DNA from 2 places in the Xylella taiwanensis genome. Region 2 is predicted to be linked to the other one. Evidence: predicted binding sites of a transcription regulator. Region 2 holds the regulator's gene; the other holds the start of a gene.

Region 1 (5,819 bases), 920 kb from region 2:
GCGGCCATGAATAGCACCGTTATCGCCAGCGCCGTCGATAATTGTGGTGTTTTCTTTAGAGATTCTCACTTTCTTGGCTTTACCTAGATGATCGGTCGTCGCCTTTTCCAGGGATAGACCTACTTCTTCGGAGATCACTGTGGCGCCTGTGAGTACAGCCATGTCTTCCAGCATGGCTTTGCGACGATCACCGAAACCAGGAGCCTTGACCGCGCAGACTTTGACGATGCCACGGATGTTGTTAACCACCAGGGTCGCCAAAGCTTCGCCCTCTACTTCCTCAGCGACAATCAGCAACGGTTTGCCATCTTTAGCGACGGCTTCAAGCACAGAGAGTAAATCGCGCACATTGGAAATTTTCTTGTCGTGGAGCAGGATGTGCGGATTATCAAGTTCGACCGTCTGCGACTGTTGGTTGTTAATGAAGTATGGTGACAAATAGCCACGGTCAAACTGCATACCTTCGACCACGTCCAATTCGTTTTCCAAGCCTGAACCGTCTTCAACGGTAATTACGCCTTCCTTACCGACCTTCTTCATTGCTTCGGCGATAATGTTGCCGATGGACTCGTCTGAGTTAGCGGAGATCGTGGCGACTTGAGCAATGGCTTTGTCGTCGCTGGTTGGCTTGGAGATTTTCTTCAGTTCGGCCACTGCGGCAATAACTGCTTTGCCGATGCCGCGCTTGAGATCCATCGGATTCATACCAGCAGCCACTGCCTTGGTGCCTTCGCGGATCAATGCTTGGGCTAGCACGGTGGCAGTGGTGGTGCCGTCACCGGCGCTGTCGTTGGTCTTGGACGCGACTTCTTTAAGCATTTGTGCGCCCATGTTTTCAAATTTGTCGGCCAGCTCAATCTCTTTGGCAACAGAGACGCCGTCTTTAGTAATCGTTGGTGAGCCGAAGCTCTTGTCAATCACCACGTTGCGGCCTTTGGGACCCAAGGTGGCCTTTACTGCATTGGCAAGGATGTTGACCCCGCGCACCATACGTGAACGCGCGTCTTCACCGAAACGGATGTCTTTGGCAGCCATTATGTCTTTACTCCAGGATTTGCGATTAGAACATTTAGGGATGGATGGAATAATGTGCCCGCTGGTGCCGTGATATGCCGGATGCATTTACGGTTTCAGGCTTGGTTGAATTAATTGATGACCGCCAAGATGTCGTCCTCGCGTAATACTTTGTATTCGACGCCTTCAGCCTTGTAGGTGCTGCCCGCGTATTGTCCATAAATCACTTTGTCACCAGCTTTGACGCATGGGGTACGGACGTTGCCGTTGTCTAGTGGCTTTCCGGTGCCGACAGCGACGACTTCACCTTTGGTGGATTTTTCCTTGGCGGAGTCTGGAATCACGATGCCGCCAGGGGAAATTTCATCGGCTTCGATTGGCTTGACCACTATGCGGTCGTGAAGCGGTTTGATGCTCATAAAGACCCTCTTTAAGTGATTGATTGATATAGATCGTATAAGGCGCGCTAGCACTCTTGTGTGATGAGTGCTAACACTGTAAGTACAAAAAGCCCGATCATCTCGGGACTAAGCTTATATGTGGCTCGGCGTGGGGCTTTCAAGAGACGTTAGAGGATTTTTCGTGAAAATCTTCTCTTAACCTTATCCATATGCGGCGAGCCCTTGATCGGTGTGTTGAGGTGGTCAACTTACTCTGAAGGCTGTAATAGCGTTACTCAGCCAACCCTACACGCTTTAGCTTGAGGACGGGTATCACGTGGCAAGCTGGGTAAACCGTGTGTGTTGTTTCAGGTTGCTAGACTTGGTTCGATCGTTTGCCAGCGCTTGACCTGATGAGCTTTTTTGGTGAGTGGCTGCGTCAGACAGTTTGGATGGTCGTCTGAGTGGACTTTACAGACATTTACCTCATAAAAACATGATTAAGGGGTGTCCATAGTTTGTCCAGAGCATCCCTAAATGGGTTATCAAGTATGTCGTTCTTCACACTAATCTCACAAATCTGCTAGCCCCCGATATCAGGGCATCGTTCAGGCTTTACACTGTGAGCTTATGCCCTCTCACGTACACCTAATTTTCAGTACCTGCCCTGATTTGCCCAGCGCTGAGCTCATTTCTCGTGTGTTGGTACAGGAGCGGTTGGCAGCTTGTGTCACCCAATGGCCGGGCGCGGTCTCAATCTATCGTTGGCAGGGGAAGATCGAGACTACGAAAGAGATCCAGTTACTGATTAAGACGAACGCTGTGCACGTGAACGCGGCGATCGCGCGTTTGTGCGCACTGCATCCTTATCAACTGCCGGAGGCAGTCGCGGTCCAGGTCAGCGCAGGATTACCTGATTACTTGGCTTGGATCGATACAGAGATTGACGAGGAACGCTCCCCACCATGACGCTCTTACATCGTTTAGCCGCACTCTGTGTGTTGGCAATGATTTCTTTCCCCGTAGTTGCCATGACTGAAACTGACCTGCTTCCGGTGGAACAGGCTTTTGTGGTCGGCGTTACAGCTCCTGATCGCCATCATGTGCTGGTGCATTGGAAGATCGCGGATGGCTATTATCTTTATCGACACAGGATTGCGGTGCGGATCTTGAATGATGGCGATTTCAAAAGCGATCCTAAGCTGAACTTGCCAAATGGTTACAAGAAGCACGACTCGTATTTGGGAGACGTTGAAATTTACCGGGGAAGCTTGACCGCGGTGCGCAGCATGTTGGCCGCCAAAGGCGTGCGTAAACTTGCGCTGCAAGTGCATTACCAGGGGTGCGCGGATGCAGGTGTCTGTTACCCACCACAGGTGCGCACGCTGCAGGTCGCGTTGCCGACCTATGCTAATGATTTGGATATAAGTGCTAAGGTTGATAAGCAGGTTGGGGGGAGTAGTCGCTTCGACACTCGGCCATTGCTTAGCGAAGTGGCTCCAGGGATCCATGCGTTGCCGCTTCCAGCCGAGCAAGCGTTCGGTTTTGAGGCGATTGTTGGCGATGGCAACCATTTGCTTTTGCGTTTTACCCCAGCCAAGGGTTACTACCTATACCGTGACCGCACCTCTCTGGCGTTGGAAGGAGTGAAGAGCGTTCATACGGATGTGGCGCATTGGCCACAGGGCAGTAAGTACCACGACGAGCATTTCGGTGATGTGGTGGTCTACTTCAATCAGATTGAAGTGATGCTGCCGCTACAGCGCGATTATTCAGGACCTGTCGCTAATGCGACTCTGGTAGCGACTTTCCAGGGGTGCCAAATTGATGGCATTTGCTATCCGCCGATGACCCGTCGAGTGCGGTTGTCCTTGCCGTCTGGAAAGGTTTCCTCCCCGAATCGCGCTAATGCTGTGCCGCTGATGGTCTCACCGTTGCCAGGTAACCACATGCCGTCCCAGACATCATTGCGTTGGTCCGGTCCCGACGCGCTGCCTGGCACGGTCAGTAAGCCAGCCGTTGTGGTTGGCAATGTTCTGGAAAACCACCCGTCGCACAGTGTGAGTAAATTGTTCATGGCACTGTCTCTGGCGTTAGCCGGCGGTTTGCTGTTGAATTTGCTGCCATGCGTATTGCCGGTTTTGTCGCTGAAGGTCTTGGCTCTGGTTAAAAGTAGTGAGAGCCGTGCTTATGCGCGCCGCCATGCAACTTGGTACACAGTCGGTGTGTTGCTCTCATTTGGCGTCGTCGGTGGTATCGCGATTATGGCCCAGATACTATGGGGCTTTCAGCTTCAGCAGCCTGGCTTTGTTGGTGCGTTGGTTTACTTGATGTTTGCCGTTGGCCTGAGTTTGTCAGGGGTGTTCACCATGAGCAGCACCAAGTTTGGTGGGATAGGTCAGTCTCTGATGGCTCGCAGTGGGCCACTAGGCGATTTCTTCGCTGGCGTGTTGGCTTGTGTAGTGTCTAGCGCCTGCATCGGTCCGTTCATGGGCCCTGCTCTGGTCTATGCCTTCACCGCACCGCCATTGTTGGCAATGTTAGTGTTCCTCACACTGGGCTTTGGTTTGGCATTACCGTTTCTGCTGATTGGTTTTGTGCCATCGTTGACACACCGGTTGCCGGTGCCAGGTCCATGGATGCAGACACTGAAACACGTCTTGGCATTGCCAATGTATTTGACTGCGGTCTGGTTATTGTGGGTCCTCGGCAAGCAGCGCGGTGTGGACGCACAGTCGTTACTGCTAGTTGGCGTGGTATTGCTGGCGATGGGATTGTATTGGTTTGAACGCAGCCGTTGGAATGGTCATCGTCTGGGCCTTGGGTTATCCAGTGCATTACTGTTGTTGGCCTTGCTGCCGCTTTGGGGTGTGACACAACTGAAGGTGCCACATTTGATCACGCAGAATGTCAGTAGCGACGAGGTGGTTTACTCGCCGCTGCTTCTGGACCGTCTGCGTGCCGATAACCGTGTTGTTTTCGTCAACGTGACTGCGGATTGGTGTGTGACTTGCAAGGCGAATGAACGCAATGTGCTCTCTAGCGATGCTTTTCACGACATGATGCATCGGATCGATGCTGTTTATATGAAAGGTGACTGGACCAATGGAGATGCCAAGATCACTACGTTTCTAAAACAGCACCTGGCAGTAGGTGTACCGCTGTATGTGGTCTACGGCCCGGGCGCACCACCAAACGTGCTCCCCAACGTGTTGACCAAGGATGTCGTGGAGGACGCTTTGCTGCGCGCTGCACGTTAAATATCCAATGTGCCTCTGATCCTATTCTGGTGTCATGCCCGTAAAGTGGTTAGCCGGGTGTCGATGTTGATCTGCGGTGACTGACATGACGAAGTGCTCGTCGTCATTGAAGGTCCTGGAATTGATGGGCAGTCCGAATCGCATTGTTTATGAGTTCGGCTGATGTGTGCTGCCACATCACGATGCAGCGCGAGGTATACAAGCAATACGACAAGGAGAGGCTTTTTGATCACCTTGCCGCCCAGATAAAACGTATTAAAACCAGTATCTTGATTTTTGTTGACTTCCTCATGCCTTGTACTCAGATGACGGTTGGGGGACTTAAAGTTCGTGCTGGTCAATCGGTGTTACTGCAAGCGATGTGCTTGGAAGTGGATATGAATCTCCCTGGGAGCCGGCCAAGGTTTCTGCAAAGGCATTGGAACATGATTCTCCAACAGGTCTGGGTACCGTTGAACGATTGCATTCCGATATGTTCGGAGTGCCACCGCTATATAAGACGTGTGGTGAAGAGCATCCGTTCTCTTATGCGTGGATTTTTATTGATTTTCGGAGTTTCTCGACGCAATGTTTTCTGTATTGCTTTAGAAGACTAGACTGGTTTCTACACCACTGTTGATTTCAAGCAAGATCTGCTGCCTCAACAGTAGAGATATCTCTTGATGGCCAAACTCTATTTTCTGATGAGGTGTTTCTTGTCAACAGGAGAGCATGATGTGTCAATGCAATGGATGAAGGTGTTGAATATTGAATGGCGTAGTGGAAGCCAGAGATTGGTGCTAGAGATCATCCAAATGAAACTTGCATTGAACAAGACCAATGATTCGTTCCAGATGTGGCTACTAGAGAACCAGTAAGGAGTCGAGGAAGCCGAATACAGGATGAAGCACATGCTCAAGGAAAAACAGGCTGAGGTACTAGAGAAGTACAAGCAACAGCGCAAAGACCTGTAGGAGACCGATAAAGGCATTGCATGTGTGAAAACAACAAGGTCCCCATTGAGCAGGCAGAAGATCCAATGTTGATAAATCTCACAGAGAGGGGGATAGCGAAAGAAGCAGCGATGCCGTTGGTTGAAAGTGATACGGTGGAGGATGTATTCCAGGGTGGTGAAGTCGTTGCTGAAGTAGAAACAGGAATGTGAGGAACCGTTCAATATGTTGAG
Region 2 (5,819 bases):
TGACGGGACCAAAATAAAGTCGTGTCGACGGGCTAGAAACTGTCTTGGCATTGCCAGCAGCAATACACCACACATATGACGTAAAACCGATTCATTGCCATAGTTCAATGCCTGATATACGCAGCAAACCTCAGTGAACGCGGCATGCCTCTTACCAACTGGACGAAAGCAATGATGGTTCAAATGTAACGCGAGCAGCAATTCACTCAGGACGTCATCCGGTCCCAGAAGCTTTTTACACCATCAAGAAAGGTGGCCGACTTCGGCGAATGCTTACGCGCATCCTCACCAGCGAAAGTCGTCTCAAATTGCTCTAGCAGCTTACGCTGCTCAGCAGTTAAGTTAACAGGAGTCTCAACCATAATACGACAGTACAAATCGCCTTCGGTGCGACTACGCACCGAACGTACACCCTTGCCACGCAGGCGGAACAGCTTGCCAGTCTGGGTCTCAGCAGGAATACGAATCTCGGCCTCCCCGTCAAGCGTAGCCACACGGACAATGTCACCGAGCGCAGCCTGCGAAATGCGAACCGGCACTTCACAGTGTAAATCATCGCCATCGCGCTGGAAGATCGGATGCTCGCGCACGCGCACTTCCACGTATAGATCACCCGGGGGCGCCCCCGCCGGACCAAGCTCACCCTCACCACTCAAACGAATACGATCACCATTGTCCACACCAGACGGAATTTTAACTGAGAGAGTTTTATGGTCCTCAATACGCCCAGCGCCACTGCAAACCTTGCACGGATTTCGAATAATGACGCCTCGTCCGCCACAATGCGGACATACTTGCTGCATAGCAAAGATGCCGCGTTGAATCCTCACTTGACCGCTACCGCGACAAGTATTGCAAGTCTCGACTTGACCGTCTTCTGATCCACTACCATGGCAGTGAGTACATTCAACCAAAGTTGGTATCTGAATCTGTCGTTCAACACCAGCAACAGCTTCCTCCAGATCCAACTCAACCACGTAAGCGATGTCGGCACCGCGGCGTGACGCGCGCGCGCGCGCGCCGCCAAAGATGTTACCGAAGATATCACCGAAGATATCGTTCATGTCGGGCGCATCGCCGCCCCCCATGCCGTGTTCGAACGCGGCATGACCATGGGTATCGTATAACCTTCGTTTTTTTGCGTCGGCAAGAACTTCGTAGGCTTCCTTGCATTCTTTGAACGCCGCCTCTGCAGCCACATCGCCAGGATTACGATCCGGGTGGTACTTCATCGCACAGCGGCGATAAGCTTTTTTCAGATCATCTTCGCTAGCAGTACGGGACACGCCCAGCACTTGATAGTAATCACGCTTACTCATGGATAGCAGACATCAGTAGTTAAAGAAACGGCACTCAATCGAAACATGCAGATAGCAGCAAAACCAGGGAAAACAGCGAAGGGCAAAGCTTAGCCTCACCCATTCGCAGTGTCCTTCCACCTCAGCATAAAGGGATTATTTTTTCTCGCCCTTGACTTCTGTGAACTCAGCATCAACCACATCATCAACTTTAGCTGAAGATGTAGCACCAGCCCCCGTGCTTCCTGCCTGTTCTGCTGTTGCTGCCATGTACAGCGACTGCGCAATCTCGGTAAGGATTTTAGATTTAGCCTCAATCTGGCTCTTATCATCACCTTTCATCGCAGCTTCAAGTTCTGAAAGGGCGGTTTCGACACGCCCAATCACCTCACCACCCGCCTTACTACCATGCTCCTTAATAGCTGAACGGGTTGAATGAATCAAACCGTCAGCATGGTTCCTTGCCTGCACCAATTCTTGGAACTTTTTGTCTTCCTCGCGATGCGCCTCGGCATCAGCAACCATCTGTTGAATCTCATTATCCGACAGCCCAGAGCCGGCTTTAACCTCGACCTTCTGCTCCTTATTGGTCTTCTTGTCCTTGGCAAATACATGCAAAATACCGTTGGCATCAATGTCAAAAGACACCTCGATCTGCGGCTGGCCACGCGGCGCAGGTTCAATGCCCGCCAAATCGAATTTGGCCAGCGATTTGTTGAAACGCGCCTGCTCTCGCTCACCTTGTAACACATGGACAGTCACCGCAGACTGACCATCCTCTGCAGTAGAAAACACCTGGGATGCTTTGGTCGGAATGGTTGTGTTCTTCTCGATAATCTTGGTAAACACCCCACCCATCGTTTCAATACCAAGGGATAACGGAGTCACATCGAGCAACAACACATCCTTGACATCACCAGCGAGCACTCCCCCCTGAATCGCAGCGCCCAGTGCCACAGCCTCGTCCGGATTAACATCCTTACGCGGCTCCTTACCGAAAAACGCAGCGACTGCTTGCTGTACCTTTGGCATACGGGTCTGGCCACCGACCAAGATGACCTCCTGAACATCGCTGGTACGCAACCCAGCATCGTTCAACGCAATGCGACATGGCTCGATTGACTTACGGACCAAGTCGTCTACCAATGCTTCAAGCTTGGCACGCGTCAGCTTGATGTTCAGGTGCTTCGGACCAGAGGCATCAGCCGTAATGTATGGCAGGTTAACCTCCGTTTGCTGTGAGGAAGACAATTCGATCTTGGCACGCTCGGCAGCATCCTTTAAACGTTGCAACGCCAGCGGGTCCTTGCGCAAATCGATACCCTGGTCCTTATTGAATTCATCAACCAGATAATCGATGACACGCTTGTCGAAATCCTCCCCCCCCAGAAAGGTATCGCCATTGGTAGCCAATACCTCGAACTGCTTCTCGCCATCCACTTCGGCGATCTCGATGATCGACACATCAAAGGTGCCACCACCAAGATCATACACAGCGATCTTGCGGTCCCCGCCTTTCTTGTCCAGGCCGTAAGCCAATGCCGCAGCGGTCGGCTCATTGATAATACGCTTGACATCTAAACCAGCAATCCGGCCAGCATCCTTCGTTGCCTGACGCTGGCTATCATTAAAGTACGCCGGCACAGTAATCACTGCATCGGTCACTTTCTCGCCCAGGAAATCCTCGGCGGTCTTCCTCATTTTCTCCAGCACATTGGCAGAAATTTCCTGCGGTGCCAGCTTCTTACCAGCAGCAGTGGCAACCCAAGCATCACCATTGTCGTGCTGGGTAATCGCATACGGAACCAAATCAAGGTCCTTCTGCACCTCCGCGTCGCCGAACTTCCGCCCAATCAAACGCTTCACCGCATAGAAAGTGTTTTTCGGATTCGTGACCGCTTGGCGCTTGGCCGCAGCACCGACAAGCACCTCGCCATCCTTGGTGTAAGCAACAATCGAAGGAGTAGTGCGATCACCCTCCGAGTTCTCGATGACACGCGCCTTGCCGCCATCCATAATCGCCACGCACGAATTTGTGGTGCCGAGGTCGATACCAATGATCTTGCCCATAAGGGTAGCTCCTAAAAGTTTTGCATCAAATCCCCAGCCGTGCCGGGGTCTGGTTCAAATGTGGGGATGACCGACGCCTGCTCAAGCGGCTGTCACCAAAGTTGTATTCGATCGGCGGGGCTCAACAGAACTCAATCTTGCTTGGCAACAACCACCAGAGCCGGGCGCAGCAGACGTTCGTTGAGAAGATACCCCTTCTGAAACACCTGGATCACATGGCCTGGTTCAACGTCGGCACCCTCCGCCTGGCTGATCGCTTGGTGGTGTTCGGGATTAAATAGCTGACCGACCGGATCCAACAATGTCAAGCCGTTGTCAGTAGCGACCTTCAGCAACTGCTTGTAAGTCAGCTCCAGGCCATCACGCAACGGGCTTGGCTCAGTACCGGAAGCAGTCAGTCCCGCATCCAGACTATCAAACACCGGCAACAACTCACCAAGGAGTTTTTCGTTGGCAAATTTGCGCGCCTGTTCCACATCCCGAATGACACGCTTCCGCTGATTCTCCAGCTCAGCACGCTCGCGCAACACATCCGCCTTGATCAACGCAATCTCACTGCGCAATGTCTCAACCTCAATCTTGAGCGGATCAGTTTCAGGTGAATCCTGCGTCAGTTCTTCAGAATCAAATTCGGGGTGGTCTTGGTTCATATACAAATCCTGGGCCAGCGGAACACCCGCCTCAACTCCACCCGTATGTGGGCAAGGCGCCGGCTTTCAAGAGCAGTCCATCATTCATTCAGTGATAGCGACAATGCATATTAACCTCACCTAACGCACCATCGGTGGCTCCAGTGCCGTGCCCAGCACCTGGGCCGCAACCTCTACCAAGGGGATCACCCGGTCATACGCCATCCGCTTGGGACCAATCACTCCCAACACCCCCAAGACCTGACCGTGCGCTATATATGGCGCAGTCACCAGCGAAATATCCTCCATGGAAACCATTCCGGTCTCCTCACCGATAAAGATACGCACCCCTGGCGCATCAATCGTGCGCTCCAGTAACTGCAAGATCTCCCTCTTGCTCGCAAATGCCTCGAATAACTCACGCAAGCGATCGATGTCCGAAAGATCCTGAACAGCCATCAGCCGAGTCTGTCCAGCCACCACAATATCCTCACCATCCTTTGGCACCAACATCTCCGAAGCAAGATCGAGGCTATGCGCCAACAACTGTTCCATCTCGTCCTTGGCCTTGCGTAGCTCGCACAACACAGTGGTACGGATATCGGCCAACGTGCGCCCGATGAAGTGCGCATTCAGGTAATTGCTCACCCGTTCTAGTTCTCCAGGCTCGTACGCACGACGCGGCTCAATGACCCGGTTCTGTACCTCATTGTCAGCAAAAATCAGAATCGCCATGATCTGATGCGCATCCAAGGGCACAAAATCAATATGGCGAAATGCGAACTGTTCACGCCGTGGAGCACTGACCACGCCCACAAAATGAGTCATCGCCGATAAAATTTCCGATGCACTGCCCAACAGCGCCTGAGTCCCCCCACCGACCATCTCAACACGTAACCGACGAATATCATCCTCGCTGGGAGGCCGCATCTGCACCAAGCTGTCCACAAACATTCGGTACCCATGCGCCGTCGGTACCCGCCCCGCCGAAGTATGTGGCGAATTGAGTAGACCAAGCTCCTCCAAGTCCGCCAGGATGCTACGGATCGTCGCCGGACTAATGTCCAGTCCAGCATGCTGCGCCAAGGTCTTCGAACCAATCGGCTCACCATTCTGGATGTAGCACGAGATCAACGTCCGCAACAATTGCCGGGCTCGGGGCTCAAGCGTAGGAGAAGAGGAGACGTGCATGTGATATTGGTAAGACAAAGGAAACAAATAGTCTCTCAGCGGACCGTTGGCAAGGCCATCCATTTTCTGTCCTCGCCTCTCGCCCTAAAGCTTTTTCGATCAACACCGCTCTAACGCCATGCTCAGACATCTCTCGATTAAGGACTTCGCCGTTGTACGCAACATCGAATTAGAATTTGGTCCAGGGATGACTGTGGTGTCCGGCGAGACCGGTGCCGGCAAATCACTGATCATTGATGCTCTTGGTTTCCTCTCGGGACTACGCGCCGATAGCAGTATCGTCCGCCACGGCGCCGAGCGTGCCGAATTGTCGGCTGAATTCGACATCACCATACATCACCCTGCCCACGTTTGGCTGCGCAAGGCAGATCTCGATGACACCGAGCAGTGCCAGCTACGCCGAATCATCCGTGCCGACGGTGGCTCGCGTGCATGGATCAACACACGTCCAGTCCTACTATCACAACTGACCGATCTCGCCGCCTATCTGGTCGAGATCCACGGCCAACATGAACACCAGACGCTGCTCTCACGGCAGAGCCAGCTCGGGCTTCTGGACACCTACGCACAAAACGAAACCGAGCGTGGCGCAGTGCAACAAGCCACAGCACATTGGCAGGCACTCCTGAAC

What was found. Region 2 encodes HrcA, which represses chaperone genes, less so after heat shock. Its sites were predicted from a motif close to TTNGCACTCNNNNNNNNNGAGTGCNAA; they were not measured.
Positions count from the first base shown of each region.
Region 1: PLS229_RS08835 (co-chaperone GroES) is a predicted target of HrcA. The motif match lies at 1,481-1,507, and genes of this name have one in related genera.

Region 1 is NZ_CP053627.1:2,045,918-2,051,736, reverse strand. Features, by position in the region: gene groL (chaperonin GroEL) at 1-1,035, opposite strand, end outside; gene PLS229_RS08835 (co-chaperone GroES) at 1,146-1,433, opposite strand; gene cutA (divalent-cation tolerance protein CutA) at 2,025-2,363, shown strand; gene PLS229_RS08825 (protein-disulfide reductase DsbD family protein) at 2,360-4,654, shown strand; gene PLS229_RS08820 (hypothetical protein) at 4,804-5,250, shown strand; gene PLS229_RS08815 (hypothetical protein) at 5,628-5,798, shown strand.
Region 2 is NZ_CP053627.1:1,127,359-1,133,177, reverse strand. Features, by position in the region: gene dnaJ (molecular chaperone DnaJ) at 207-1,319, opposite strand; gene dnaK (molecular chaperone DnaK) at 1,455-3,368, opposite strand; gene grpE (nucleotide exchange factor GrpE) at 3,500-4,018, opposite strand; gene hrcA (heat-inducible transcriptional repressor HrcA) at 4,139-5,188, opposite strand; gene recN (DNA repair protein RecN) at 5,307-5,819, shown strand, end outside.